One region of the Lysinibacillus sp. UBA5994 genome, then DNA from elsewhere that is predicted to be linked to it. Evidence: riboswitches for the same ligand, from Rfam matches in the RefSeq annotation. Region 1 holds a riboswitch; each other region holds the start of a gene.

Region 1 (7,767 bases):
GATGCATGCGGCTCCTGGTAATCCAGCTGCAGCGTATTATGGTGGCAATGCCCAAACGTTATCGACAGCGGAGAAAGAACGCATTGAAACAGCTTTTGGTCTGGATCAACCGATACTCTATCAATATGGTGTGTGGCTCCGTGAAGCGATGCAAGGAAATTTAGGCTACTCGGCAAAAGAAGGCAGACCAGTAGCGACAATTATACAAGAACGTTTACCAAATACATTACAGCTCGTTGTTGGAACTTTAGGCATCGTAGCCATTGCCTCAACATGGCTCGGCTTACAGGCAGGCATGAAGGAGGGTTCGTTATTAGATCGCGGACTTTCCTTTGTAAGTATTGCTAGCTCAGCCATTCCTCCATTTTGGCTTGGCATTTTATTCATCATGGTGTTCTCTGTACAACTAGGCTGGTTTCCTTCATCGGGGATGAAGGATGTACGAGGGGATGGCGGCCTTGTGGACCGACTATACCATATGGTTCTTCCTTTATCGGTCCTTGTACTGGCACATGTCGGGGTATTCGCACGTTTTTTACAGGAAAATGTGAAGGCAGAGAAGGATCGTTATTATGTAGAGGTGGCACGTGCCAACGGAGTACCAGAGCGAGCTATTCGTAGGATGATTTTACGCAATGCCATTATTCCATATATCAATTATGTCGGTGTGACCATCCCATCATTTTTTGGAGGATCCATCGTGGTTGAAACATTATTTGGCTGGTCAGGCTTAGGTCAGCTTTTAGTGAAAGCAGTGATGGTAAAGGACTTTCCTGTGCTGATGGGTGCCATTTTAATCACTGGCGTAGTAGTCGTTATCTGTTTATTTGTGATTGATGTCCTCATGATTTGTCTCAATCCCCGCTTAAGAAGAGGGGGAATCGTATGAGAAAAGAGCAAAAAATGCTCATCTTTTGGCTAGTGATTCTTGGTCTTTTAGTAGGCTTCACCCTATTTTCCTCATGGTTAGTGCCTTTTGAGCCAAACGCGATGGATATGAATCATATTTATGAAGCACCTAATGGAACACACCTCCTTGGCACAGATCAGCTAGGTAGAGATGTTCTTTCCCGCCTACTCGTTGGTGGTAGAGTGACCCTTTTTATCGCTACGTTATCGGTTGTTCTATCCAGCATAATTGGCATTATCTATGGCGGTATAAGTGGCTATTTCGGTGGTGCTATTGATGCAGTGATGATGCGTATACTAGAGGCATTTTTAACAATTCCATCTTTAGTGATTGTGCTTGCTCTTCAAGCGATTATGCAAGGAAGTGTATGGCGCATGGCAATGATTATGGGGTGCACAGGCTGGTTTGTCACTGCCCGTATCGTGCGCTCTGAATTTATCCGGTTGAAGGAATTAGAGTTTATCCACATGGCGAAGATGTTTCGCACGCCGCTGTGGAAGATTCTTTTTCGTCATTTATTGCGTAATAGTCTTCCCGCCATTTTTGTCGTGACGATATTTAATTTTGCTGGTGCTATTTTTACGGAAGTATCCTTAAGCTTTTTAGGTATCGGTGTTCCACCGTCCATTCCATCGTGGGGGACGATGCTCTATACGGCACAAAATGATTTACTTGTCGGGGCTTGGTGGATGGGCCTTTTTCCTGGGATGTTCATTTTCGTAACGATTTTATGCGTGCAAGCTATTGGTAGTAGATTTAAGCAGAGAGGGGGACAGACCCATGTTTAAAATAGAGCATGTTACTGTTCGAATAAACGAAAAATTTATATTGAACGATCTCTCGTTTACGGTGCCAAAAGGTCAGATTACCGTGATGATAGGTGAAAGCGGTAGTGGAAAAAGCACCATGCTCTCTGCCATTCTAGGCATGCTTCCAGCGCAAGCAACAGTTGAAGGCTCAATCTTTTTTAATGGAAGAAATATAGTGGAATTAGCAAAACAGGATCAATCTGTACTACGCCAAAGGCACTTCTTTACGATTTTTCAGGATGCTGCTAATAGCTTTTCGCCAACGCAAAAAATGAAACAGCAATTGTATGGATTAACTGCCTTACGGATGGGGCAGACAAAGGCAGTATTTCTAGCTAAAATGAAGCATATTGTACAGGATTTACATTTACCAGCAGATGTGTTGGAGCGCTATCCCTTCGAGCTTTCAGGAGGGATGCTACAACGCTGTATGCTTGCCTGTGCTCTCTATCTGGCGCCAGCTGTTTTATTAGCGGATGAACCAACCTCTTCCTTAGATATGCTGCATCAACAGGAATTTATTCAACAATTGAAAAGGCTTCATACACGGCTAGAAACAACCGTACTCTTAATTACCCATGATTTAGATGTAGCTGCTTCCATCGCGGATTTTATCCTCGTCATGAAAAATGGAGAAATTGTGGAGCGAGGGCGAGTAACAGAAATCTTTGAGCAGCCTAAGCATCCATACACTAGGCAGCTAGTTGCGCATCATTTTTAGGAGGAGGTGTGGGCTTTGTTACTTCAGGTTCACAATATTTGTAAAAGCTATCGAAAGGGACGCCCAATATTAAATCATATTCATCTTACTGTAGGAAAAGGGGAAATAGTCGGATTAGTAGGAGAAAGTGGCAGTGGCAAAAGCACATTGGCCAAAGTAATTATGCAGCTAGAAGCTCCTGAAAAAGGGGCAGTATACTTTCAACAGCAACCAATAACCAAGCATCGTCGCGCAGCTTTTTACGACAACTGCCAGATTATTTTTCAAAATGCAACAGCCGCTTTAAATCCCATGTGGACTGTAAGGGACCTATTAAGAGAGCCGCTTCAGCATAAGCAACCTATAACGGACACCTATTTACAGACCATGCTGGAGAAGGTCAAGCTACCCACAGATATCTTACATGCCTTGCCCTCTGAGCTAAGTGGCGGAGAAAAACAGCGAGTTAATTTATTACGATCCCTTTTGGTCGAGCCACAATTAATCGTATGTGATGAAATTATTTCAAGCCTAGATCGCTTGATTCAACGAGAAATCGTTGATTTATTAAAGACCTTGAATAAAGAAAGGGCAATGGCCATTCTCTTTATCTCTCATGACTTAAAGGCTGTTTCCTATTTATGCGACCGTATTTATGTGATGAAGGCTGGAACCATTGTTGATGAGAGCAACAAAGAGAATAACAACTTTACCTTCACGGACAGTTATGCAAAAATGCTGTTTCAGGCAATGGATCATTGATTTGGCAAAACACTTCCTTGAATGGGAAGTGTTTTTTTATGAGTGAACTAGCGCAGCTAATTTTTCAGTGAACTCCTTAGATATTGTGTAGATCGTATGCGTATCCTCGACATGCATCAAACTACTGTTTTGCCCTTTATCACCTAACCAAAGATGATAGCCATATTTGTTTCCTGCCTTGTCCACTATTTGTACATCATATTCTGGCGAAGCCATATTGACAACACCCTCGTTTTTGACTGTTGTTGCAATGGCTTGTTGGAATAGTGTAAGTGATTCTTCATCCGTATATTCTTTAAAAAAATCAGTGTTCACCTTGTTAAATTTAGCACCAATAGAAATGCTGACCTTAGCTAATTCATCATCTGGTTTTTCATTACATCCTAGTAAAACAACGGCTAGTAGAGACACTAAGGCAACTATCATTATTCGCAACCACTCACCCCCTTTATAGGCTAAATAATACCACCATTTCCTGTCGTAGCTCTCACTTCTTTGTAATACATTAAATAAACGAGAGTGAAAGGGGACAGATAGTGGGCTTATTTGATGGATTGATCGGCAATGCAAGCGAGGTGAATTTAGAAAAACTCCAGGAGGAGGTCCATAATTTATTAATTCCAAACGAGACAGTCAAGAACGCCTATAAAATTATTAGAGACACGTTTATTTTTACCAATAAACGATTGATTCTCATTGATAAGCAAGGAGTGACTGGCAAGAAAACAGAGTATCATTCCATTCCCTATAAAAATATCGTTCATTTTTCAGTCGAAACAGCTGGAACATTTGATTTAGATGCAGAGCTTAAAATATGGGTGTCTGGCAGTCCATTACCGATTCAAAAAAACTTCAATAAGGCGACAAATATTTATAAGGTGCAAAGCGTCTTAGCACAGTATGTTTTGGGGACGTAATGAAGGTGCGAATAGTACGTGTGCACAACCAAAAGCCCGCAGATTTGCGAGGCTTTTCTGTCGTGCCAGGAAGGGGTCGGTGTAACGGATTTTAAATCAGCTTCATGATTACGGTAAGCTCGAAAATACTGTCAAGTGTAAATAAGAGCGCCTTGGCGAAGTCTTATTCAAATACAATCATTTCTCCGACTTCTTTAAACCCGAAGCGTTTATAAATATTTTTTCCATCCTCTGATGCCTGTAAGACTACGGGCTTTTGCTTATCGATTGTTTGACTGAGTAGGAATTGAAACATCTCACTGCCATAACCCTTGCCCCTATACGCATCTTTTGTCATCACATCATAAATCCCATAGCTATGTTTACTGTCGATTAATAATCCCGTAGCGATAGGTATTTCCTTTATACAACCAATAAACATGCGAGCATTTGATGCTAGTTTTTCCTGTGAGAATTGATGAAAGTAAATTTCTAATGCATCTCTTTCTGCTGTTTCTCCAAATAAACTTAGAAAAACTTCCTTATATTGTAGAAGCTCTTCCTTGTTACTTACTTCTGTGATGGTAAGATAATTGGAAATTCGTGGACCTGTGTGAAGTGTATGGTCAAGCTTCATCATCATATTTCGTTCAGCTTCCTGTAAATTGCAGTCTTTTATCAGTTGTAGCCAATCATCGCTTAGATAGTTGGCATCCACCCACGTGCTGAAGGGAAGTTTATTCACAATGAAATGATTAATCCTTTGTTTAAGATGATTTTCCTTATGAATTATAGGCGATTTCGCTACTAACAAATTAAATGTATCAGTTGGAATATTTGTATTGGCTATGACAAAATGAGCTTCCTCTATAATTTGTCCAGAAACGGCTCCAGTAAATAGTTTCATTTTTTCCTCTAAATTACTCGTTACTAATTGTTGACTTGTTTTCATATTTTTCATCCTTCCACTATTAGAAGTTCACTATCTTTCATTATAAAGTCAATGAAAGATAAAAAATACGCAGTTCACCTTTTTTATATCCCCCTCTAACTTTATTAGTAGTTTGGAAAATATTGTGATATTTGACTTTGGAAAAACACTACTTTACAATTGATTTTAGTAATCTAATAGGAATGTGCTTATACTCATTCCTATGACAACTGAATAACGTGTAGTAATAGGTGTAAATTGCGTGCAATTTGCTTAAAAGGGAAGTCGGTGTGAATCCGACACTGTCCCGCAACTGTAAATGTGAGCGACTTTTCAGCAACCACTGTCAAATGATGGGAAGGGGAAAAGTGGCGATGACCATGAGTCAGGATACCTGCCTGTTATGAGTACACACCATAAACCTACGAGGAATAGGAGGTGGCATGTTGACAAAACAGAATGCTCTGTTCGTCACAGTACGTCAAACGCCCATAGTAAATGAAAGGGTTCATAATCGAACTCGTTCACACATACTTAGGGTTTGTTTGGCATTGTGTGATGAAAGAAGATAAAATGAAGGATTTCCTCAAAAGTAGGGAGTCCTTTTTGTTTTGAAAATATGTACGCAAAGGGGATGCACGTATGACAAATATTCATGTAACGACAATGTTGGAAACGCCTTATGAAGATCTGAACATTTGTAAGCAACCACGCACAGAAGTTGCCAAGAAAGCGAAAACAAGAATGGTGGTCGAGTCTCTGATCGATCAATTATTAGCAACGAAGCTGATTCGCAATGATCGCTTCTTTGAGCAAATCTTATATAATAAAGAAATTATTTGGATACAAAATGGGGATGTGGACGGTCATCTTTTAGCGAAAGCAGCCATAGCAGATGAACTAAAAACAAAGACGAATAGTTTTATGATGTACATGCCGACCAATCCGATTGTCTATGAGGTCAACGGAGAAGCGTATCACTTAATTACGCGCATTGATTCTACACGCGCAAAGCCCAACCTCGACCGTCTATCATTGGAGCCAAAGCCTGTTTTAAGTGCTGCTCGTGTCAATGACTTATTATGCTCGATTGTCATGCGCTTTTACGAAACATATTTATATGATTTAGCATCTCATCATGACAAACTCATTGCATTTGTGCAGCAGGAATATGCCCAATTTATTGAAGCGGTGCAAGCGTTAAATGATTATCATTTCAACTGGCATCCACGTGGCAACGGTCACGAGCTTTTACTGCAATTAATTGATCATCTACAACTATTAAAAAGTCAACCTGGTAAGGTACTAATTGATTTTACGAACAAGCATGACTATGTAATAGTTGAACCCGCATATTTGTTGGACAATCCAACAAAGAAAGCTGTCGGTGCACTATAAAAACAAGCCCTCCATTTTTTGGAGGGCTTGTAATATCTTATGGCAGGGTAGAGATATATTGATGCCCAAGCAAGAAATACCCGCGCTAGAGCGATGGATACCCGTGGAAGCCGAGGAAATACCAGAAGTGCCCACCCTACAGGCAATGCATGGCTGCCTGTGCTTCTTGCCATGGAACCGAATATCCTTTGCCCTTAGCACAAAAAATACTAGAGGAACTATACTCAGGGTCGGCATTTTTATCATAGCCAATCTGTGCAATCACATCCTCTGTATTATGGCACACATCATAGCCATCAAATTGGAGTGTGAGTGCACCTTTCCCATTTGTATAGGCGGCAAAGGTTGTGCTGTAGCTCATTAAAGTGGCAACAGGTGCACGACCTGTTAGGATAACATCCGTTTCGGATAAAATCGGGTCATCGAACGTGCCAGCTGCTTGCTGAATATCAGTCATCATACGACCGATAAAGTCATTTGAAGCTTTCATTTTAAAGCGATAATAGGGTTCAAGTAGGACATTTTGTGCCTGCTCCAGCCCCTGACGCAGGGCACGGAAACTGGCTTCACGGAAATCTCCCCCCGATGTATGTTCATTGTGCCCGCGACCTGTTAGAAGTGTAAAATGAATATCTGTTACAGGGAAGCCTGTCAGTAGCCCATGATGGTCACGCTCAAACAGATGCTTTTCAACAAGGCGCTGATTGCCTACAGATAAATGATCGGCATGACAGGCATTGGTGAAGGTATTACCTGTTCCACGTGGATTTGGCTCCATTAATAAATGAACTTCTGCATAATGCTTGAGGGGCTCGAAATGACCATAGCCCGTTACGGTCGTCGCAATGGTTTCCATGTATAAAATTTGCGGCTCACCAAAGGAGACAGCTAATGAAAAACGCGTCATTAATACCTCTGTCAGGACCTCCAATTGAATGGCACCCATAATATGCACATGGATTTCCTGAAATTTTTCCTGCCAGACCACACGCAAGGACGGCTCTTCTGCTTCGAGTAAACGGAAAATCTGTAGCACTTCCTTGATATGCTGATCACCCTCATATTGAACCTTTGCCTGTAAGGTTGGGACAAGCTCATAGGGCTGTGATAGCATCGTTGTACCGATTCGATCCCCAATGTTTGCCTGGCTCAGTCCTTTGACAGCGAAAATTTCTCCTGCCTCTACCTGTTGAACGGTCTCAAAGCGACTGCCGTTATAAAGGCGAATTTCGGTCACTTTTTCTGTTACTTCGTCAAATGAAAATTCATCTCGTACATGCAACGAGCCTTTGGTTGCCTTCATAAAGGTTAAACGCTGGTGCCCATCATGACGAATCTTAAAAACCTCGCCCTCAAACGGG
Region 2 (7,767 bases), on a different contig from region 1:
AGAAAATGTATGATAGATATGGAAAAGAGAATTTTGTAGTTCTTGGATTCCCTTGTGATCAATTTGGCCATCAAAATCCTGAAGATGGGGAGGAAACTAAGCATCTATGCAAGGTAAACTATGGGGTCACATTCCCGATTTTTGAGCTTGTACAGGTAAATGGAGAGGCTACCCATCCACTCTTTAATTATTTAAAGCATGAAGTGGATTACCGAGAGTTTGGGAAGGCAAGTATGCAGGAGAAAATGTTGGCAGAAGCAATTGTTCAACTTGCCCCAAGCTTTTTAGATGGTCGTAATATTCGCTGGAACTTTACAAAATTTCTAGTAGATGCTAATGGTAAGACCGTCGCACGCTTTGAACCAACAGATTCACAGCTCGATATTGAAAAAGCAATTGAAACACTATTATAGTAAATTTCTTAATAATGTAAAAATTTGTTAGGGTTTTCTCTTCAAGTAGAAATAATGCTATATTTTAAAACTGTGTACAGCTATTTTTTCTGAAGCATATATGATAAACTGCTTTACAAATGAAATATTCTTGCAGAATAAAGGTGCTAATTAGCATAATCGGGAATCCGGTGAAAAACCGGAGCTGTTTCCGCAACTGTAAGTGCAGCCATTATAAAGATTTACCACTGTCTCAAAGAAGATGGGAAGGTCCTTTATAACACATTCGTTTCATGTGACGAACTGTACAAGCCAGGAGACCGACCTTTATTTGAACGTATAAAAACTTCTCGGAAGCTAGGAGGATATACGGCAAATACATAGGCTTTGTCCAGTTTGATGGCTCATTATGTTATTTTTGTCGTTCCTTTGCAAAAAGGAGCGACTTTTTTATGCCTTTCAAATAAGAATTTTTCATTATAGAAAATAGGGGGGAAGCAAGTGAAAAAAGATGCCCGTTATTCTTGTTATCCATTTATGCGTGAGAAAGCTTCAACGGTCGATTTTGAAATTCGAACAGATAGCCTGACAACACATCTAGGAGTTGCATTAGCTGCGGTAAAAAAAGAGGATGTTCAAGTTGTTGCTGAGGATTTATTGCTTATGTTACCTATGGCTTATCATGTGAATGGCTCAGTACGTGGGAAATTAGCAGTAACTGAAGAGGATTTATCTTGGTTAAGTGAACGTTATGATTTTTACGTTCGCCATGTGAAGGAAGAGATTCAAAGTTTTGTTTTACCTCAAGGAACAGAGGCTGCTGCAGCCTTACATCTTTGTCGCAGTGAGGCAAAAAAATCATATCGTACTTTACACAAAGTATCAGAAGAACGAGAGGTTCCAGCTATTCTTTTCGATTACCTTGGTTTATTAGCTAATGTATGTTTTGTCATGGCTGTTTTTATGAATCAGCAAGCTGGAATAGCGGAAATACCGTTTATTAGTAAATCCTACCCAATGAAAAAGAAAAAGGAGAATAACAATGAAAAAAGTATTTAATTTCCAATGGCTATCAGTGCTCTTACTTGCACTGGTATTAGCAGGCTGTGGCACTGCTGAAGATACAAAAAATAAAGATGCTTCGCAAGATACACAACAAGCAGAGAAAACAAGCTATAAAGTGACAGATGACCGTGGAGTGGAAATAGAGTTTAAAGAAGTACCAAAAACAGTTGTATCTTTACAACCAAGTAATACTGAAATTTTGTTTGCTTTAGGTGTTGGCGATAAAATTGTAGGAGCAACTGAGTACGATACTTACCCAGAGGAAGCACAAAAAATTGAACGTGTCTCTGATACTACGAACTTTAACAGTGAAAGAATTATAGCGTTAAAGCCAGATGTTGTCATTGCTTATACAATCGGTGATAAGGATGCCCTAAAGCCGCTTGAGGACGCAGGAATTAAAGTGTTTGTTATTCAATCTGCGACTACTTTCGACGATGTTTATGGAGATATCGAACAAATTGCTGCTGTGATGGATGTTCCTGATAAAGGAAATAAATTAAACGAAGAGATTAAAGCGAAAATTGCTGAAGTACAAACGAAGGTGAAGGATGTAAAAACGCCGAAAAATGTTTATTTAGAGGTTAGCCCTAAGCCAGATATATATACAGCAGGCTCTAGCACTTTCCAGCAAGAAATATTAGATGCAGCTAATGTTAATAATGTTTTTTCTGACTTGAATAGCTGGGCAAAAGTGAATGAGGAAGATGTTATTGCGAAAAATCCAGATGTTATTTTAACAACAGTAAACTATACAGAAGATCCAATAGGAGAAATTCTTGGACGTGATGGTTGGAATACTGTGAAAGCTATTCAAAACAAAGCGGTATTGTCCATTGATACAGATATCTCTAATCGACCTGGTCCGCGTATTGGTGAAGCTGTAGAATTAGTAGCGAAGGCTGTGTACCCAGAGTTATTTAAATAAGAAATGTTTCCATGCTAGCTGTCAGCCATTCAGCTAGCATTTTTTATGTGGTTTAAATTATTACCTAGCGTGAAAATTGGAATTAATGTAGTTTGTTCTTTAAAATAAAAGTAAGTATGCTTGATAATCTTAGGAGGTGTAGTGATTGGAGCAATTAGAGACAAAGGTAATTCCATTTGAAGCAGTCTATAATTTCCGAGACATGGGTGGATATAAAACAAAAGATGGGCGTAGGGTAAAGAACGGTTTATTTTACCGCTCAGCTGCCCTTGGAAAAATGACACTGTCGGATAAAGAGCTATTTGAAACGTTAGGGATTAAGACCATTTTTGATTATCGCGATAACAATGAGGCGTATCATAATCCTAACCCAGTGTTCTCGCATGCTCAATATATACAAATCCCAGCGAAGGGTAATCATGCTTTTGAAATGCCAACCAATGCTGGTGGTAGAGATTTCTATAAAGTGGTAAGCCCTGAGATGTTTCGGGATTTTTATGCACAAATGCCTTTTAACAATCTTTCATTTAAAGAGTTAATGCAAACGATTCAAAATCCTAATAATCTAGGTCTTGTACATCATTGCGCAGTTGGTAAGGACCGAACGGGTATTGGAGGAGCACTTATTTTACTAGCTTTAGATGTACCCGTGGAGACTATCATGGAGGATTATTTAGATACTAATATACATTTACGTCCAATGGTAGAACGAATGGCTCAGGCTATTCAGCATCAGTATAATGAGCAAGAACTACAGCAATTTTATGCATTAATGTCCGCCCGTGAAGACTATTTACAAGCAGCATTGGATGCGATGGATCGTCGCTATGGTTCTAAGACTGGGTTTTTAGAGCAGGAATTTGGCCTAACAATTGAAAAACGAGAGCAATTACAATCTTATTGCTTAATTTAAAAATGAGCCCTTTCACACGATGTGAAAGGGATTTTTTATGTGGAAGCACTGTCTTCCTATAAATCTCTTTACAGTCTGAATATTTGTGATAAGATACAATAGATTTTTAAGAAAAAATAGGAGAAGTGAAAGTATTGGCAGACACAATTAAAGAGACAAATAAGTTAAGTCTATTCCATTTAACATGGCCAATCTTCTTAGAAGTTTTTCTATTTATGTTGATGGGACTAGCCGATACTTTTATGCTCAGTGCTTTATCAGATAATGCTGTATCAGGAGTAGGTGCAGCCAATCAATATATCCATATTGCCATCTTGATTCTGGAGGTAGTGGGCAATGGTGCATCTATTGTTGTTTCTCAGTATTTAGGCTCCAAACGCTTTTTTGAAGCGGCCAAGATCTCGGCGTTAGCGGTCACGATGAATTTGGTCGTTGGGCTTTTAATGAGTATTTTATTTTTCTTCTTTGCGAGACATTTAATGACAATGATGAACTTGCAGGGAGAAGTACTCCACTATGCACAAAGTTACTTAGCCATCATTGGGAGTTTTATTTTCCTACAGGCTATTATTAATGCACTCGCTGCAATTATTCGTGTACATGGTTGGACAAAACAAACTATGTACGTTTCGCTTGGCATGAACGTCTTACATGTTGTGCTAAACTACGGTCTTATTTTTGGGAATTTAGGTTTACCAGAGCTTGGTGTGAAAGGAGCGGCTATTTCCTCTGTCATTAGTCGCGGATTAGCCGTCCTAGTATTTTTCTGGTTGCTGTATCAGGTAATGGAAGTGCGCGTAAAGTTACAATATTTTTTTGAGTATTCAAAGGAATATGTGAGAAAAATATTAAACATTGGTTTACCATCTGCGTTTGAACAGGTACTTTATCAATTTTGCCAAATCATCTTTTTATATTATGCGACTTACTTAGGAGCAGAAACACTAGCAGCACGACAATATGCTATGAATATTTCGATGTTTACGTATTTATTTGCAATTGCCATTGGTACAGGAACAGCCATTATTATTGGTCGTCATGTAGGTGCAGGAGAAAAAGATGAGGCGTATCATCAGCTATGGAAAAGTGTTCGTGCAGCATTTGCTTTTACGATTATTATGGTCGCAGTCGTTACGCTATTCCGTAAGCCACTTATGCAGGTATTTACTGATAATCCAGAAGTCATTAAGATTGGGGCATCCGTGTTAGCATTAAGTATTTTGCTAGAGACTGGTCGCACAATGAATATCGTTGTCATTAACTCTTTACGCGCTTCTGGGGATGCTAGATTCCCTGTGAAAATTGGTTTTCTATCAATGGTTTGCATGAGCCTGCCGCTTGGCTATTTATTTGTCTTTGTATTGGATTGGGGCTTGGTCGGAATTTGGCTAGCCATTTCAGCAGATGAATGGGTGCGGGCAATTATCGTATACTTTAGATGGAAAAGTCGTAAATGGGAGCGTTATGCTCTTGTATCACCGAACGACAAAAAGGAGGCATAGAAATGGGCGCATTATCGAAACGTGCTATCGGGGCGGCATTAATGGATCAACATATCACCCTTTTTGCTTGTCCAATCTGTCAGCAATCAATGCATGTATATGAGCAGGGGAGATTGGTTTGTACTTCTAACCATTCCTTTGATATTGCGAAACAAGGCTATGTCAATATGCTGACACATAACGCCGCTTCTAAATATAGTAAGAGCCTTTTTGAATCCCGCAAGGCTGTTATTGATAGTGGGATTTATGATGCTGTAGAAGCCCGAATCGGTGAGCTTATAAGCTCTGCAAAAACGGTGCTCGATACTGGTTGTGGAGAGGGCTCACATTTAGCTCGCATTATGAATGATAGAGATCATGGTATTGGCGTTGGAATTGACATAGCGAAGGAGGGCATTTTGGCTGCAGCACGTCATTATCCTCAACAAATTTGGTGTGTAGGGGATTTAGCTAAAAGTCCATTTGCTCAAGCGAGTTTCGATGCCATTTTAAATATACTATCACCAGCAAATTATGAGGAGTTTAAACGACTTCTTACACCGAATGGCTGTCTTGTGAAGGTTGTACCGCAAAGTGGTTATTTGCGGGAACTGCGTGCTCAATTATATGCAGATTCAAACAAGGAAACTTATTCTAATGAACAAATTGTAGCTCGTTTTCAAGAAAGTTTTTGTGAGGTAAACGTAGAACGTGTAACTTATACTTTACCGCTTTCAGAAGAGCTAGTACCCGCTCTATTAGAGATGACACCAATGGGTTGGCATAAAGCAGAACAAACAGCCGTTGAACTAAATGAAATCACGATTGATGTGGATCTATTAGTAGGGAAGGTTTAAGTTGGTCACCTGCAATTGCAGTATACTGGTATTTTCGATTACAATGGGAATAACTATTGAATAAGGTAGGAATGTAACAGTGTATAAACTAGCAGCAAATGTTGTCAAAGTAATATTAAAATTAATGGGTTCAAAGGCTCGTGTATACGGAGAAGAAAACTTGCCGAAAGAGGGTGGGTTTATTATAGCTTGTACACATACTGGCTATGTGGATATTTTAAACCTTGGTGTAGCCATGTACCCTCGTGAAATTCACTTTATGGCGAAGAAGCAATTATTTGAAATGAAAGGGCTTGGCTGGCTTGTTAAGCATTTAAATGCTTTTCCGGTAGACCGTGATAATCCTGGACCAAGCGTGATTAAAATTCCTTCGCAGTTATTGAAGGAAGGTAAAATTGTAGGGATTTTCCCCTCTGGGACACGTAGTGCAGAAGGAACAGATTTAAAACAAGGGGCTATTACCATTGCACAGTTGGCAAAGGCGCAAATTGTTCCAGCTGCTTATGTTGGTGCACGTAATGTGGGTGATGTAATGAAGCGAGGCAAAGGCTATTTAATTTATGGTGAGCCTTTTTATGTAACAGGCAAGGGTAAAGAAGGTCGTGAGCAGTTTACTCAACACCTTGAGCATGAATTAGTTGCTCTAACAGAAGAACTACAGAAACGTATTCCCGTAAAATAAAAGCAAACGGCACTCAGAATCAAATTGATTTTGAGTGCTTTGTTGTAGGAGGAAAATAAAATGATTCGAGTACTTTTCGTATGTTTAGGTAATATCTGTCGCTCACCCATGGCTGAGGCGGTCATGCGCGACATGGTGAAGAAAGAGCATTTAGAAGATAAAATTGAAGTGGATTCCGCTGCTACTAGCTCATGGCATATTGGCGAACCTCCACATAGAGGTACACAGGATAAGCTTAGGGAATATGGTATTTCTACAATAGATATGCAAGGTCGACAATTACAAAAGTCTGATTTTGAAAAGTTTGCTTATATTATTGGAATGGATGAAAGCAATATTCGTAATATCCGCACAATACTAGGCAATCCAAACTCGCCAAAGATTTTTCGTTTTTTAGATTTAACAGCGCATCGTAAGGATGTCCCGGATCCTTATTATACAGGTGATTTTCAGGAAACCTATGAATTGGTGCAAGAAGGCTGTCGGGCATTGCTAGCAAAAATTAAACAAGAGCTGTTGTAAGATGGCGCTAAAATCGTAAATTTTAACAGCCATTTTTTTAGAAAAATGCTACCTTAAACATTGGTATATCTAGCTTTGTAAGCATCATTGTGTTATTATTTGCAGAGTAAAGATACGATAAGTATTTAATTACCATTTACAGATATACAACTGTGTATCTATTATTTTTATAAATTTATCTTTTGAAAGAGAGTGGAAACAATGGGTCGTAAGTGGAACAATATTAAAGAAAAGAAAGCGTCTAAAGATCAAAGCACAAGCCGTATTAATGCAAAATTTGGGCGAGAAATTTATGTGGCAGCTAAATCGGGCGAACCAGATCCAGAGTCAAACCGTGCACTTAAAGTAGTGCTTGAACGCGCAAAAACATACAGTGTTCCAAAACATATTATAGAAAAAGCCATTGATAAAGCAAAAGGTGGCGGTGATGAAAGCTTTGATGAATTACGTTATGAAGGCTTTGGACCAGCCGGCACAATGATTATCGTGGATGCTTTAACAAACAATGTAAATCGTACAGCATCAGATGTACGTGCAGCATTTGGTAAAAATAACGGCAATATGGGTGTCAGTGGATCTGTAGCTTATATGTTCGATTCAACAGCAGTTATTGGCTTAGAAGGTAAAACCGCTGATGAAGTACTAGAGATTTTAATGGAAGCTGATATTGATGCTCGCGATATTCTAGAAGAGGAAGAAGCGGTAATTATTTATGCAGAGCCAGACCAATTCTTTGCGACACAAGAAGCATTAAAGGCTGCGGGCGTAGAAGAATTTACAGTAGCAGAGCTTTCTATGTTGCCTCAAACAGAAGTGACTTTAACTGGCGACGATGTAGCGAAGTTTGAAAAACTAATTGATGCATTAGAAGATTTAGAAGATGTACAGAATGTTTTCCACAATGCAGATTTAGGCGAATAAATATTA
Region 3 (7,767 bases), on a different contig from region 1:
GGTTTCCTGAAATCGCAGACCACCTTCTTTAAGTTCTTGTAGTTCTCCGTGTTCAATCATCCTCACCATTTCTTCGATTACTTCAGGTGAGTGACAGTCAATGATCCCAATGATGTCTAATCCCTTTCTTGCACTAGCCGTCTCTAAAATTCGTGCTAATGTTAACGTTTTACTGCCAGTAATTTTCACTGCCCTTCCACTAGAAGTACGTCCAATATGAATATGTAAATCAGCATAGAATTCATTCAATTCAAACACTCCTTTAAATACATTCTATAAAACGAAAATACCTTACATTACTGCAAGGCATTTCTCACTTCATTATGATGGATGATTTGTAGTAGTGCTATTATTTGACTCAAAAGCGCCGGAACCGTGTGATGGTGTGGAGGAAGCATCATAGGCAACTAATGTTACACCAATCTTTTCTTCAAGCTCATTAATTTTTTCTAGTTGCTGCGGGTCTAATTGTGCAAACTTAATTTCTTTCATGGTCATCAATCCTTTCAATTATACAATTCCCCGAAATATAGAAAATATACTCCTTCGCATAATTGTGGAATTACAAACGAACATTGGATAATAAAAATGACTGATAATCAGTCATTTTTATTGACATTATTTTTCTTATTCTATAACATAATAATTAAGTAAGGCAAAAGTGAGGGATTGCATGTCAAAAGAAGAAAAAATTATTCAAGCTGCCATTGAGGTTTTTCGAGAAAAAGGTATAGAAAAAACAAAAGTTTCAGATATCGTTAAAGCTGCTGGGATCGCTCAAGGAACATTTTATCTTTATTTCCCATCACGCCTTTCTGTTATGCCTGCTATTGCAAAAAATATGGTAGAAAGAATTATTGCTACCTTAGATGAAGGTATTTCAAGTCATAAGCCCTTTGAACAGCAACTTGAAGAGGTTGTGGAAATGGTTTTCTTAATCACGAAAGATTATGGAGATATCGTTGCACTTATTTATGCAGGTATTGCGCAAACTGAGCATTTAAAAGAATGGGAAAATATATATGCACCCTATTATGACTGGATGAGTCATTTCTTATTATCTGGCCAGCAACAGGGAATGATACGTGATTCAATTGACCCAACACGTTCTGCTAAACTGATGATTGGTCTAATTGAATCTGCTGCTGAACAAATTTATTTATTTGATGATAGCAAGGACGAAACAATGAAATTGCTCAAGCTTGAGCTTATAGACTTCCTATCTCACGCACTTGGCCTACGTCACCCATAAAAGTGACGTTCTCTTTTACCTCGAAAATGACTGAATGTCAGTCATTGTATTACCTAATAGAAAGGATTTTATTGATGAAAAAAGAATGGATGTACGTCGTTTTAACAAGTTTATTTGAATTGCTTTGGGTATTTGGCTTTAACGTAGCAAGCTCATGGTGGCATTGGATAATTATTGTGACAATCATTGCTATAGATTTTCATTTCTTATCGAAGGCTTGTGAGAGCTTACCTACTGGTACAGTCTACGCTATTTTCGCTGGAGCAGGTGCAATCGGTACCACATTAATGGATATTTTCATTTTCGAAGGAGAATTTAATGCCATTAAAGGACTGTTCATGATTATTTTATTATTAGGTGTGATTGGTCTAAAATTAGCGGATAATTCCTCTAAAGAGCAGGTGCAAACGAAAGGAGAGAATGTATAATGGGTTGGGTACTTATTATCTTAGCTGCATTGTCTGAAATTATAGGTGTGGTTGGCTTACGCTTCTATAGTCAGCATAAAACATTACGAAACTTAATGTTATATATTGGTGGTTTTGGTGTGTCTTTTGCCCTTTTATATGCATCCTTCAACTATTTGCAGTTAAGCATTGCCTATGTTGTTTGGGTAGGAATTGGTACTGTTGGAGCTGTACTCGTAAATATCATTTTCTTTGGCGAATCTAAAAATCTATCACGTATTATCAGTATCATAGCAATTATCATAGGTGTAGCAGGCTTAAAAGCAGTATCTTAATGGCTTTACAATATAGGACGCCACTCTTAAATCGGAGGCGTCCTGTATTCATTTATTTAAAATGGCATAACGAAGAAGGATGGGAGTAATTAAGATAAAAATTCATAAATACCTTCCGCAATAAATTCTGCAGGTCCACGCATCCAGATATGGTCATTGTCAGCCCATCGAATGACTAAGTCACCGCCCCTAAGTTGGACTACTATCTCTTCTTCCTTCTGACAAAAACCATTTAATATAGCAGCCACTACCGCTGCACAAGCACCTGTCCCACATGCCTCTGTTATACCCGAACCTCGTTCCCAAACGCAGCATTTTAATGCCTTCTCATGAACAACCTCTACAAACTCAACATTGCAACGATAAGGAAATCTCATATCGTTTGCTATAATACCGCCTAATGTTCTTAATGGTGCTTGCTCGATCGCATTCACAAAAACTACAGTATTCGGATTGCCCAAAAACAAAGCTGTTACCAAAAGAGATTGTTGGGGTAAAGGAAATATCTCATTGATGACAAGCTCATTTGGGTTTCCTAACATCGGAATGTCTTTGCGCAATAAGAGAGGTTTGCCCATATCGACAATCACTTCTATTACACGATTGTCTTGCACCACTACCTGTGCCAGCATAATCCCGGATTTCGTTTCAATCGTAATTAGCTCTTGTCGTACAATATGACGTTCAAAAATATACTTAGCAACACAGCGAAGACCGTTACCACAATTTGTCCCCTCAGATCCATCTTTATTAAATACACGCATACCACAGTCAGCAATTTTAGAGGGTTGGATAATAATCAATCCATCTGAGCCAATACCAGTATGGACATTGGCCATTTTTTGAGCCAATTCACAAAAGATATCTTCCTTGTAATCATGTTGGAAAAGATCAAGATAGATATAGCTGTTGCCAATACCATGCATTTTCGTAAAGGCTATTTGCATACAGTCACTCCTTAAAGGATGTTTTATGTATCTAATAGAAGATGAAACTTTTCTATATTTGGCTAAACCCCTTCGTGAACTGTTCAGGAACATATGTAAGATACGGCTTCCCTGTCATTGGATGTATTTGAATATCCGCAAAAACACCAAATACATCTTGCAGCACTGTTGGCGTAAGTACTTCCTCTGGTGTACCATGACAAACTATTCGCCCTTGCTGTAAAACGTAAATTTGATCGCAATACATAGCAGCAATATTCAAATCATGTAAAGCTGCTACTACGGTTAAATGCAAAGTCTGAATTAAATCCATAAGTTGAAGTTGATGTTGAATATCTAAATGATTCGTCGGCTCATCTAATATTAATATCTGTGCTTGTTGAGCGAGTGCCCTTGCAACCATGACACGTTTTTTCTCGCCACCAGAAAGCGAACTAAAGCTTCGTTTCTCTAAATGCGATATGCCCGTTTGTCTAAGAGCCTCTTTAACAATTTGAAAATCTTTCTCTTGATCAAGCTCTAACAGCTTTTTATGTGGGGTTCTTCCCATACTGACTAAATCATGCACAGTGAAATCAAATAATACGGGTGTCTCTTGGCTTACAACAGCCAAATTTTTCGCAATTGCTTTACTTGATTGCTTTAATATATCTTGCTCATTTAATACTACTGATCCACTTTCAGGTTTTAGGAGACGATACATATTTTTTAACAATGTTGATTTTCCGCTCCCATTAGGACCAATTAATCCAACAAATTGCTTTTCTTTTATTTGAATGCTTACATCATGCAGTATACGCTGATCGTAAATGGAGAATGATACTTTTTTCGCTTCTAATGTCATGGAAGTTAATCTCCTTCACCGAAAGAATAGTTGTTACGACGGAGAAGCCAAATGAAAAATGGTCCTCCACAAAAAGCTGTAATAATACCAATTGGCATTTCCTGAGGAGCAATAATAATTCGAGCAAAGGCATCTGCCCATACTAAGAATATTCCACCTATTAAAGCACTGATAGGTATTACGTATTTATAGTTTGAGCCCACAATTAAACGCACAATATGGGGAATAATCAATCCCACAAATCCTATAGAACCACTAACTGCGACAAGCACACCTGTTAATAGAGATACTAGTAGTATTAACTGAATACGGAATTGCTGAAGATTAACGCCTAATGTCACTGCCGCCTCTTCTCCTAGTAATAATAAATTTAAATTGCGATAGTGTAGCCACAGTAGCCCAAATACAACCAAGAATACGAAAGCTGGAATCACAATATTATTCCATTTGGCTCCAGCTAAACTACCTAGCATCCAAAACATAACAGCCTTTAAGGCCCCTTCTTGCTTTGACATCATTAAAATAAAGTTAGAGATAGACGTTAAGATAAAGGACACAGCCATGCCTGCCAATAGCAAGCGGAAAATAGAGACACGTCCCCCAACACGTGATAAGAAAAAGACAAGTGCAATGGCAAGTAATGAACCAAGGAATGCGGATACTGAAAGAGCGTAAATACCTAAAAATGAAAAGGCTCCTAAAATAATCACAGAAGTAGCTCCGACAGCTGCCCCTGAAGAAATCCCTAGAATATACGGGTCTGCAATAGAATTACGTACTAGTGCCTGAATGGCTGCCCCTGCAATAGCTAACCCCGCTCCTACTATCGCAGCTAGCAAAACACGAGGTGCTCTTATTTGCCAGATGATGATTTCCTGAGAGCGACTCCAATCTTGCTCGATCGAATTTTGTATAAAAGGAATTTTAGAAAGAATAACTTTCCATACATATAACGGTGTAACTGAAACTGAGCCAACCATTACAGCAAAGGTCATTGAAACAATTAATACCATGAAAAGTACGAAGGAAAATAACATAAATTTTTTATTCATCTGTTTTAAACTCCTACTGAATATTGATGAATGAAGCAATAAAAAAAGGTATCCCATGCGAAAATGCGCATAGAAATACCCAAGATTAAACAAAGTCAGAAAAATATCCAGCTATTGTCCGTAATTGCTTGCATCCTCGTGGGCATTACAGGTATTACTAAATGGCAGGTCTCCTGGCTTCGATTCACTATCCTATAATTGCCTTCCCATTCTTAAACAGTGGCAAATCATATTATAGGATTCCTCGTTACAGTTGCGGGACAGCGTCGGACTTCCACCGACTTCCCTTTTAAGTGACATTCAAAATGTCACACCAATAGTATTTGAAGTTATAAAATTGTGACGGTTCTATCATACATTTTTATAGATAGATAGTCTACTTCAATTTAATTCAGCAATTGAGTTAACTAATATAAATAATAAAGTTGACACAAATACATTCGTTTTTTACACTAGCAGTAATAACTTATAAAACGAGGTGAAATCATGGCAACTGTTACACAACATAGTCACCATAAGTTAAGAACTGTTGACATTACCTACATTGGATTATTTACAACGTTAATGATGGTGGGTGCTAATATCACTTCCTTTGCACCTTTTATGGTAGTTGGTGGTGTACCCATTACGCTTCAAACCTTCTTTGCAATTTTAGCAGGGCTTATTCTTGGTAGTAGAAAAGGTGCGCTCGCCTGCACAATTTATATGTGCGTAGGATTGGCAGGAGCTCCTGTCTTTGCTCGTTTCGGGGGTGGAATTGGCCAAATTTTAAGCCCTACCTTTGGGTTTATTATTACATTTATATTTGCGGCATTTGTTGCGGGGTTAATCGTAGAACGAAGCGGAACAAAGAAAAGTTTTATCGTAGCTGCTTTGGTAGCAACGGCTATAAATTATTTGATAGGAACAAATTGGATGTTTTTTGCCTATAAGCTATGGGCAAGTGCGCCAGAGAATTTTTCATATAAGCTCGCTTGGCTTTGGATGATTCCTCCACTACCAAAAGATATTATTTTAGCTATTTTTGCTGGTATCTTCGCCCATAGATTACAAAAAACATTGAAGATCATGCCCATTCAATAGCATATCTCCCCGCCAGACTAGAGAAATGTTTTTCATAGGTTATATCCATCGTTTCTGCACATTTATTTGCTACATTAGGAGCACATAGTGAGGAGGATATCATATGAAATTCAATAAAAGATGGTCAGTCGGACTATTATCAGTAGTCGCTCTAATTAGTTTATCGGCTTGTACAGAGGATCAAACAAAACCTGCGTCCACTTCTAATGAAGCTGCTGAAGAAATGGATCATTCTACAATGAACCATTCAAGTTCTGGCGAAGTACCAGTAACGTTAAAAAAAGCTGAAAATCCGAAATTTCCTATAGGAAGCACAGCCATTATTACAGATGGACATATGGAAGGTATGAAAGGGGCCGAAGCAACAATAGTAGGTGCCTATACTACAACTGCCTATGTTATTTCCTATGAGCCTACATCTGGTGGAAAGCGAATAGAAAAGCATAAGTGGGTAATTCATGAAGAATTAATTGACCCACAAGAAGCACCACTGGCTCCTGGAACAGAAGTAAAAACGGACGCAACACATATGGAAGGTATGGAAAATGCGACTGTCCTTATTGACGAGGCTGTGCAAACAACTGTATATATGGTTGATTATACTTCCACTACAAGTGGTGAAGCTGTAACAAATCATAAATGGGTAACAGAAGAAGAGCTTAGTCCAAAATAATAGAAAATAACCTCTACCTTCAATTCTGGTAGAGGTTATTTTCTAGCTTTTATGTTCCATTTGCTTTCTCTTTGCAGACTTATGCCATTTATAGCCGATGCCCCAAACGGTTTGCAAGTAATCATCCGCCGGAAAACCACTTTTTCTTAATTTTTCTCGTAAATTACGTACATGTGAATCAATGGTACGATCTTCAATCGTTACATCATATCCCCAAACGGCATGTATAAGGTGTTCTCTAGAAAATGCTCTATTTTGATAATCTAAAAATAGGGCGAGCATGGCAAATTCCTTTGGTGTTAATGGAATTGCCTTATGTTGAAAATATACTTCAAAGGACTCTCTATCTAAACAAAGCCCTTCAAAGTTAATCACTTTTTCTTCAGATATCGTTCTTCTTAATACAGCATGTATGCGTGCTAACAATTCTTCCTCATCAAAAGGCTTTAAAACGTAGTCATCAGCACCAAGATTTAAACCTTTTACAATATCAGCGTGTTCTCCTTTTGCAGTAAGCATAATGATAGGAACATCCCAAAACTTCCTAATTTCCTGGCAAACCTGCCACCCATCCATCTCTGGCATCATAATATCCAAAAGAACTAAATCCACATGCTCTTCTTCTAAAAAATGCAATGCCTCTTGTATAGAAGACATTGCTCTACAATTAAATAGTGGTTCCAAATAAAGGGTTAATAAATCTAACATTCTTGGTTCATCATCAATGCATAAAATCGTTTTCATTCATTTCTACTCCTTTAAATGATAATTCAAAAGTAGTCCCTTTATTTATTTCACTTCTAACCTTTATTTCTCCCCCATGTGCTTGTACTAGCTCCTTGACAATAGCAAGCCCAAGTCCAGATCCACCTAAAGCACGACTACGTGATTTTTCCACTCGATAAAACCGATCAAAAATATACGGTAAATCCTTCTTTGGAATTCCTTTCCCTGTGTCTTCAACGATGATGCTTAAAATTCCACTGTCTTGTTTTACAGTGACTGTAGTCATATCTCCTGGTGCACAATAGATTAATGCATTATTTAATAGATTAATCAGAATTTGCTCAAGTCTTGCTTCATCTGCACATAGTGTTAAGCCATTATCACAACGTACAACTAAATAGATACCTTTATCTTGAAAAGCGGGACTTAATTTTTCTTCAATGCTTGT
Region 4 (7,767 bases), on a different contig from region 1:
GCTACCGATTGTAGTTGTTGGAAACAGCGGTAATCCTAAGGCTTGTTGTTGGATCGTTTGTCGCTTCGTAAAATTACTGTGTCGTTCAAAATCTTGCTTTGTCACAGTTTGAACGGCTTGATGAATTAACTTATTTTGGCGGATTGGATGATTTTTTAGAGCCTCAATCGCCTTCATACTTTCTGAAAAATTATGTTGTAAGGAACCATCTTTATCTCGTCTATATTTAGTCAGCCCCGTGATTTCTACGATTTTCTCATCTGCGAAGGCCAGAGACTGCTTTAAAACAGGGTCAAGTTCATTTTCCAGAGAGGTTGTGATTGGAACGTGCTGTAGGTTACTTGATGGTTGAATCCATAGTTCAACAGCATGACTTAGCTGTTCAATGGCTTGAATTGTCGCATTGACCTCCGCCAGGTTTGAACGCCAAATATCACGGCCATTCACTACCCCTATTCCTAATACTTTATCCTGCGGGAAACCAAATTGACGAAGTGACGCCATATTTCCTTTATAGCCATGAACAAAGTCCAAACCGAATCCTTGAACAGGCAATGTACTTAATGCTTCATAGGCACTTAAAGCTTCGAAATAAGTCTGTAGCATTATTTTAGCCTCAGGAACGGCAGTGGCTAACTGGTCATACATTTCTTTCACCAGCTTTATCTCTGCTGGATCAAGTGTTAAGACGAGGGATGGCTCTTCTAGCTGAATCCAAGTGGCACCTGCATCCACTAATTCTTTTAATACCTGCGTATAGAGTGGTAATAAAGCTAATAAGTACTCAACCTGTGTTAATTTGTTGTAGCCTTTCGTTAACTTATAAAATGTATAGGGACCAATTAGTGTCGGCTTCGCAATGATACCGAAAGTTTCCTTCGCCTCTAAAAAGTCGGCTAACACTTTATTTTCTGTTAGTTGTAAGGCTTGTCCCTCATACTCTGGAACAATGTAGTGATAATTTGTATTAAACCATTTCGTCATTTCACTAGCTACGGCTGTTTTGTCTCCTCTTGCTACACTGAAGTAGGTATGAAAATCGACTTTACCACCTTGCCAGTTAAAGCGCTTTGGAACTAAACCAAACATCAAAGCTGTATCTAACATTCTATCGTAAAACGTAAAGTCGCCAACTGTCACCATATCGATTCCAAGTTGCAGCTGCTTGTTTATTCTTGATAAACGGATTTTCTTTAATTTTTCCTCAAAGTCCTCCTCAGAAAGTTCATTACGCCAAAATGCTTCTAGTGCTTTTTTCCATTCGCGTTCCTCCCCTATATAGGGATAACCGATCAATGTACTTGTATAGTTCATGTTTTTAAGCTCCTTTTTTAGAAAAAATAAAAAGCCATTCTCCTATTAGGAAAATGGCTGCATGTTAAAATTAATAATGCTAAAACAATACGAAAAAGTATCTACTTTCGCATAAACGTTATCGCACAGTGCCTATTTGGTCACTTTTCACCACCTATTTCCACGTAGGTATTTGGTGTGTACTAGAAATTGGCAGGTCTCCTGGCTTTCCATCAACACGCCTCACAGCCTTCCCAGTTTCCCCAGTGGCATTTGTGATTTGCTCCGAATTACAGTTGCGGGACAGCGTCGGATTTGCACCGACTTCCCTTTTAAGCCAAACATTCATTTGGCACCAAGTCTTACACAATATTCAATTATGCTCCTACTATAGCACATATTTCAGAATAGTAGAAATTATTTTTCAACTATTATATAAATTATTTCTATAAATATTATAGGAATTATTGTATAGTACTAAATGAAAATAAGGTTACATTGTATTCTGTAAAAAAATTTGTTACTATAAAAAGACAATTATGAGAGGACTGATGAATGGACAATGAAGAACTAAACTATATTTTTATTTGAATTGAATGATTTCAAACACAAAATATAGGGTTAGTCTATCCATTTTTAACTATCAGTTTGCATTTTATTTGTCATGACACAAATGGCAAATCGCATTAATTCAGAGAAAGACTAATCCTTCCAATGCACAATTGGAGGGATTTTTTCTTGCTTTCATAGTTGATTTTGTACCTTTCATTTACCCATAAAGGAGAGGAAAAAATATGAGCGATTCAGAAACTATTGTAACGCATGTAACACTCCGTATAAGTCGTTAATATCCATCTGCTTATACGGAGAAATCAACCATAGATGGATAGACCGACTTTGTATGAAAAGTAAACTGTTGCAATACAAAGGAGGAATTATCATGTCCATGATACAAGTACAAAACCTAACTTTTTCTTATCCAAGCAGCTTTGACAATATTTTTGAGAATGTCAACTTTCAAATCGATACGGATTGGAAACTTGGATTTATCGGTAGAAACGGACGAGGTAAAACAACATTCTTTCAGTTGTTATTAGGAAATTATGAGTATAGCGGAAAAATCATCTCTTCTGTAGACTTCACTTATTTCCCCTATCCAGTTTCTGATCCAAATAAATATACCCATGAAATATTTGAGGAAATTTGTCCTCAGGCAGAAGATTGGGAGTGTCTACGTGAAATAGCTTACCTACATGTAGATGCGGAGGTCATGTATCGTCCTTTTAAAACATTATCCAATGGCGAACAAACAAAGGTGCTGCTTGCTGCGTTGTTTTTGACAGAGGGTCAATTTTTATTAATTGATGAACCAACCAATCACCTAGACACGGATGCACGAAAGACGGTTTCCGATTATCTTCGCAGGAAAAAAGGATTTATTTTAATTTCACATGACAGAAGCTTTTTAGATGGCTGTGTTGACCATATCCTATCGATTAATAGAGCCAATATTGACGTTCAAAGTGGAAACTATTCTTCTTGGAAGTTAAATTTTGATCGTCAGCAGGAACACGAAGAAGTAACCAATCAACGACTGCAAAAAGATATCGACCGGTTAAAACAATCTTCAAAGCGTTCGTCAGGTTGGTCTAATCAAGTGGAAGCCTCCAAAAACGGCACAACCAATTCAGGTTCCAAACTGGACAAAGGCTTTGTTGGACATAAAGCAGCCAAGATGATGAAACGAGCGAAGAACCTGGAATCCAGACAACAAAGAGCTATTGAGGAAAAATCAAAACTGCTAAAAAATGTTGAAAAAACCGAGTCATTGAAAGTAGAGCCATTGGCATATCCATCAAAAGAAATGGTTGTTGTCACGGATGTATCGATTCGGTACGATGACCATATCGTGAATAAGCCTATTAGCTTCAAAGTGGCACAAGGGGATCGAGTTGTTTTAGATGGCAAAAATGGAAGCGGAAAAAGTAGTATGTTAAAACTTATTCTAGGTAATCCCATCCAACATACAGGCTCCATAAAGTTAGCTTCAGGTCTAGTCATTTCCTATGTTCAGCAGGATACATCCCATTTAAAGGGATTGCTATCGGAATTTATTGAAGAGCATGGTATTGATGAGACGTTATTTAAATCAATCCTGCGCAAGATGGATTTTGAGCGTATTCAATTTGAGAAGGATATCTCTCATTATTCTGGTGGGCAAAAGAAAAAGCTGCTGATTGCTAAAAGCTTGTGTGAGAAGGCTCATTTATATATTTGGGATGAACCACTCAATTTTATTGATATCTATTCACGCATGCAGATTGAAGAGCTCATAAAAAGCTCTCATCTCACAATGGTGATTGTTGAGCATGATCAGGCATTTCAACAAACTGTAGCAACGAAAACGATAGCGATGTCATAAAGAGAAGAATCCATTTATGGATTCTTCCTTTTTAATGATATTGAAACCAATGAACCCATTTAGAATTTGTCTCTTTTACGATATATAGCTCACCTAGTGATGCACTTTGCGCTGGCAGTAATCTTGGAAACCTTAATCGAACAAACCAGGAGTGATTAGCCACATTTTCTCCACAGAAGTTCACCGCCATTTTATAGTAATTCTCCTCCATGCCAGTTAATATGGGCATGGGCTTTATCACCTCAATTTGCCACTCCTGATAATCAGGGCTTGAGCCATATACTTTTGGAATGATGTCAGCTAATGCTTGACTAAGCTCGTCTTTGTCTTTCTCCGTTGTTTTCATCAATACATCTGGATTTGGACATTTTAAGCCTTCAGGTTCTGATCCCGAAGTAGCTGTTGGAAATAACAAAAGCATACATAAAAAGGGCATTATTATTTTTTCCATTGTTCAACTCCCTTTCTTTAAAAATGCTCGATAATTTACTGTGATTGGTGCACTCTATAAAGTATCATCCTGCAGAAAGGTCACTATTCCATGAAAAAATTTGCTTATGTTTTAATGGCTATCTTCACTATGTTCATTCTGCCATGTAAGATTTATGCGCAAAGTAAACAAGCTGATGATCAACTAATCAGGGACACATTCATTACAATCCTTAATCCATTTATTGAAAAGGAAATTGATCATTACTACGGCTATCCTAAGCAGTATGGATTGTATGATGTGAAAATTTTAAAAATTGTCAAAGAAAGTTAGTTTAGCTTTAAAGTTAGCGTGGAAGTTACGACCTTTGAGCATGCACATTCCCCACCCTACAGTAAGGAAATCATTACGTTTGAAGTCAGTCCAACTGGTGTCAGTACACTTCGCTATATACATGAGGCAGATGATGTAGAAAAAGCAATAAACGCATTCTATAGGGCAACACTGTTAGATATACAGCAGAGTTTTAAGCTATACTTAGCATCGTATACTTCCTACCGATACGATCAATTGCAATATCAAGCTGAAATTAATAATGATATGAAATCCCTTGCTATGATTGCAGAGGAAATAGTGACCCATATTTTATTTCCTGAGCGAAAGATTCCCTACAAAAATGTCATAGACCCTGTCACTTTTATCAAGGGTAATATAGGTTATATGCTCTTTAAAAGGGCGGATGGTACAAATGTAAGCTATCAGCTGCAAAAGAAAGACGGCACATGGATCGTAACAGATAAAACAAGTAAGCCAGGTAGGAAAATGGAGGATCTGTTACCGTGGTATATATAGAAAAATGAAGCCAACTGATTCCATCAGTTAGGCTTCATTCTTTAAGAGCGTTTGCATCATACTTTTATAATTCCCATGTGAAAATTTTCATGGTTCATATGAAAGACAACCATATCGCCTAATGTTTTCATACCTAAAAAAGGTTCTTTAAGCGGTTCATGTAGATGTCCTGCACAAGCTTGTTCAATAAGAATTGGTTGTTCCTCTAGGAGCATAATGATTTGATCCATTGTTGGCGGTTGCTCAGTCCAGTTATCTGGTTTACTGCCACTAGGAAACATTACATGATAGGATAGGGGCAAATGCCTTTCTTGTGTAACAGCTGGAAAAACGGAATGATCCCAACCAACTAATAGATGACCAGCATTCAAAACGAATATTGTTATGATGTCCAGCGGGTATCTGATCAGCAATATTCTCAGGGATCGTACGTAGAAATTCAACAGTCCAATTACGCCACATTTTCATTTGCATAAATAATTGCGCTTCGTTTATATACTAGCTCCCTTTCTACACGTTTTCAGTTATATTCAATACCATGGATTAAATTAATTTATAGTAAATTACGGTTGCTTCTAATTCTCCATCTGGTGAAATAGTATATTGCGGAATTTTCCCTACTTCTTGATAATCTAATGATTTATATAATTTATTAGAAGGATCCCCTTCTCTCGTATCTAAAACTAGCAAGGAGCGGTTTTCTTGTTTTGCTCGTTCCTCTGCTTGTTGCATCAGCGCTCGTCCAATACCGTTGCGTCTAAAGTTGGGATGTGTCATTAACTTGCAAATTTCAGCACGATGAATGCCATTTGGTTTGCTAGTTAAATGCATTTGAATACTACCTGCAATTTCATTATTTATTTTCGCAATGAACAGTAAGACATCTGACGCTAAGACAGATTGCCAATATTTTATCGCTTGTTCTTGTGTGAGTGGAGGTAAAAAACCTACGGATGCTCCTTCATCTACGACCATAATCAATAATTCAGTAAGCTTCTCCAAATCTTGCTCAATATGGTGAAGCTCAATTATTTCAATCTTTTGCATGCCGAAAGCATCTCCTTTTTATAAAATTATTACCTACTATTAAAACAGAAATTACTTTTCCGAAATCGTTTCTAAACGTTGAGTAAGAACTCGTTGTATTTTCTATAAAATTTTTCTGGCACAGCGAGATCAATTTCAGCTAATTTTGCCTCTATAGATTCAAAGAATTTTATACATTCTTGTTTCCTATTTTGTTGAATTAAGAATTCTAACAATTGAAACATATACTGTTCATTGTATTCGTCTAGCTCTAAAAGCTTTTGTAGGCAATTATACTTTAATAAAGTGTGGGCAACGTCTGTACGTGCAATATACTGTTCAAGCACATGTAATACAGATTGCTTTAAGCGGAGCCTGATTTGATTAACCCATAAATACTCCTCATCTATTAAAAAATCACCCTCATAGCAATTCAATAACTGCTGAATGGATTTCTCATCATGTTGATCCTGCTCCAATAGTTGATTCAGCTCATCATAATCAGTTTGAATTTCCGCATTTAATTTATAGTGATTATTGACCAAGAGTATGGGATCTTGAATACCATTGTCCTTTAATATCTTTCTTAAATGATAAATAGTTGTATGTAAATTACTAGCTGCCTTTTCAAAGTTCAAATCTGGCCACAATTCCTCTAAAAGAACTGCATTTAACATAGGCCGTTTTTGGTGAAATAGTAAATATAAAAATAGTTCACGTACTTTTCTTGTTCGCCACTTAATCACATTATGTTGAACATCCAGTAGATAAAAGCTGCCTAATGTATGCGCATATAATGAGTTTTTCTTCTCATCCCTCGGCGCCACCGTCACGACCATTTTTTTCTGTGCTTTTGTTAACGCATTAATCAGTCGTTTTTCCTGTACTGGCTTTAATAAATAATCTGTTGCCTCAACTTCAAAAGCCTCCACGGCAAATTGTGTATGAGCTGTAACAAAAATGATTTGTAAGGATGGTTGCTTGTGTAGGAGATGCTTTGCAAGTTGCATACCGTGTGTGTCAATCATTTCAATATCTAAAAACACTACATCAATTATTTCTTTTTCAAGAAACTGGAGGGCCTCAGTTGGATTTGTAAATGTTCCCTTAATGTTAATCTGAAATTGGGCAAGTTGTTTAACCATAATAGATAAAACATCAATGGCCAATTTTTCATCATCAACGATCATTATATTCATGTGACACCACCCTCTGGTAATAAAATGACAATTGTTGTTCCCTTTCCTTCTTCGCTGTAAATTCGTAAACTAGCATTTTTTATTAATTTAAATTTCTTTAATGGATTCATAAAGCCAATTCTTGTACTTTCTTCATTTAGCAATTGGTGCAATTTTTCTTCTGAAATTCCTACACCATTATCATAGATTTTAATTCTTACAAATTGTCCCTCTCTCTGTAGGCTTAATTCTATGGTCCCTCCCTCTACTTTCTTAGAGATCCCATGGAACACTGCGTTTTCAATTAAAGGTTGAATGGACAATGCAGGGATTCCTAATTGTATCGATTCGTCAATATCATATTTAATACGTAAACGATCTCCAAAGCGCATTTTTTCAATTGATAAATAGGCTTTTACAAGCTCCATCTCCTCATCAATGGGGACAATGCTATTTCGATAATGAACATTCAGTTTTGCACGGAAATAAGTGGCTAAACAATAAAGAGCTTCACGTGTGTTTTCCATATCTGTATAACTTAAACCAATAATCGTATTAAGTGTGTT

Evidence for each region. Region 1 has a riboswitch for cobalamin ahead of B3D98_RS04580 (hypothetical protein). Riboswitches for the same ligand answer to the same signal wherever they lie in the genome.
Region 2: linked by a shared signal. The riboswitch ahead of B3D98_RS19175 (hypothetical protein) and the one ahead of B3D98_RS04580 (hypothetical protein) in region 1 are both predicted to bind cobalamin.
Region 3: linked by a shared signal. The riboswitch ahead of B3D98_RS01850 (FecCD family ABC transporter permease) and the one ahead of B3D98_RS04580 (hypothetical protein) in region 1 are both predicted to bind cobalamin.
Region 4: linked by a shared signal. The riboswitch ahead of metE (5-methyltetrahydropteroyltriglutamate--homocysteine S-methyltransferase) and the one ahead of B3D98_RS04580 (hypothetical protein) in region 1 are both predicted to bind cobalamin.

What each region holds. Positions count from the first base shown of each region.
Region 1 is NZ_DJAU01000012.1:369,784-377,550, forward strand. Features, by position in the region: gene B3D98_RS04545 (ABC transporter permease) at 1-889, shown strand, start outside; gene B3D98_RS04550 (ABC transporter permease) at 886-1,698, shown strand; gene B3D98_RS04555 (ABC transporter ATP-binding protein) at 1,691-2,440, shown strand; gene B3D98_RS04560 (ABC transporter ATP-binding protein) at 2,447-3,181, shown strand; gene B3D98_RS04565 (hypothetical protein) at 3,218-3,607, opposite strand; gene B3D98_RS04570 (PH domain-containing protein) at 3,718-4,098, shown strand; gene B3D98_RS04575 (GNAT family N-acetyltransferase) at 4,262-5,029, opposite strand; cobalamin riboswitch at 5,241-5,424, shown strand; gene B3D98_RS04580 (hypothetical protein) at 5,651-6,406, shown strand; gene B3D98_RS04585 (elongation factor G) at 6,543-7,767, opposite strand, start outside.
Region 2 is NZ_DJAU01000057.1:63,920-71,686, reverse strand. Features, by position in the region: gene B3D98_RS19180 (glutathione peroxidase) at 1-413, shown strand, start outside; cobalamin riboswitch at 538-735, shown strand; gene B3D98_RS19175 (hypothetical protein) at 894-1,451, shown strand; gene B3D98_RS19170 (ABC transporter substrate-binding protein) at 1,435-2,385, shown strand; gene B3D98_RS19165 (tyrosine-protein phosphatase) at 2,531-3,298, shown strand; gene B3D98_RS19160 (MATE family efflux transporter) at 3,433-4,800, shown strand; gene B3D98_RS19155 (putative RNA methyltransferase) at 4,803-5,636, shown strand; gene B3D98_RS19150 (lysophospholipid acyltransferase family protein) at 5,716-6,318, shown strand; gene B3D98_RS19145 (low molecular weight protein-tyrosine-phosphatase) at 6,379-6,840, shown strand; gene B3D98_RS19140 (YebC/PmpR family DNA-binding transcriptional regulator) at 7,042-7,761, shown strand.
Region 3 is NZ_DJAU01000005.1:40,609-48,375, forward strand. Features, by position in the region: gene B3D98_RS01815 (endonuclease Q family protein) at 1-249, opposite strand, end outside; gene B3D98_RS01820 (hypothetical protein) at 322-492, opposite strand; gene B3D98_RS01825 (TetR family transcriptional regulator) at 674-1,252, shown strand; gene B3D98_RS01830 (DMT family transporter) at 1,327-1,680, shown strand; gene B3D98_RS01835 (DMT family transporter) at 1,680-1,994, shown strand; gene dapF (diaminopimelate epimerase) at 2,084-2,941, opposite strand; gene B3D98_RS01845 (heme ABC transporter ATP-binding protein) at 2,994-3,785, opposite strand; gene B3D98_RS01850 (FecCD family ABC transporter permease) at 3,791-4,837, opposite strand; cobalamin riboswitch at 4,984-5,170, opposite strand; gene B3D98_RS01855 (biotin transporter BioY) at 5,324-5,920, shown strand; gene B3D98_RS01860 (YdhK family protein) at 6,024-6,593, shown strand; gene B3D98_RS01865 (response regulator transcription factor) at 6,636-7,337, opposite strand; gene B3D98_RS01870 (sensor histidine kinase) at 7,315-7,767, opposite strand, start outside.
Region 4 is NZ_DJAU01000026.1:141,628-149,394, forward strand. Features, by position in the region: gene metE (5-methyltetrahydropteroyltriglutamate--homocysteine S-methyltransferase) at 1-1,314, opposite strand, end outside; cobalamin riboswitch at 1,489-1,668, opposite strand; gene B3D98_RS08835 (Lsa family ABC-F type ribosomal protection protein) at 2,234-3,715, shown strand; gene B3D98_RS08840 (hypothetical protein) at 3,747-4,166, opposite strand; partial or broken gene B3D98_RS08845 (DUF3888 domain-containing protein) at 4,296-4,997, shown strand; gene B3D98_RS08850 (DinB family protein) at 5,054-5,368, opposite strand; gene B3D98_RS08855 (GNAT family N-acetyltransferase) at 5,541-6,044, opposite strand; gene B3D98_RS08860 (response regulator) at 6,116-7,222, opposite strand; gene B3D98_RS08865 (ATP-binding protein) at 7,219-7,767, opposite strand, start outside.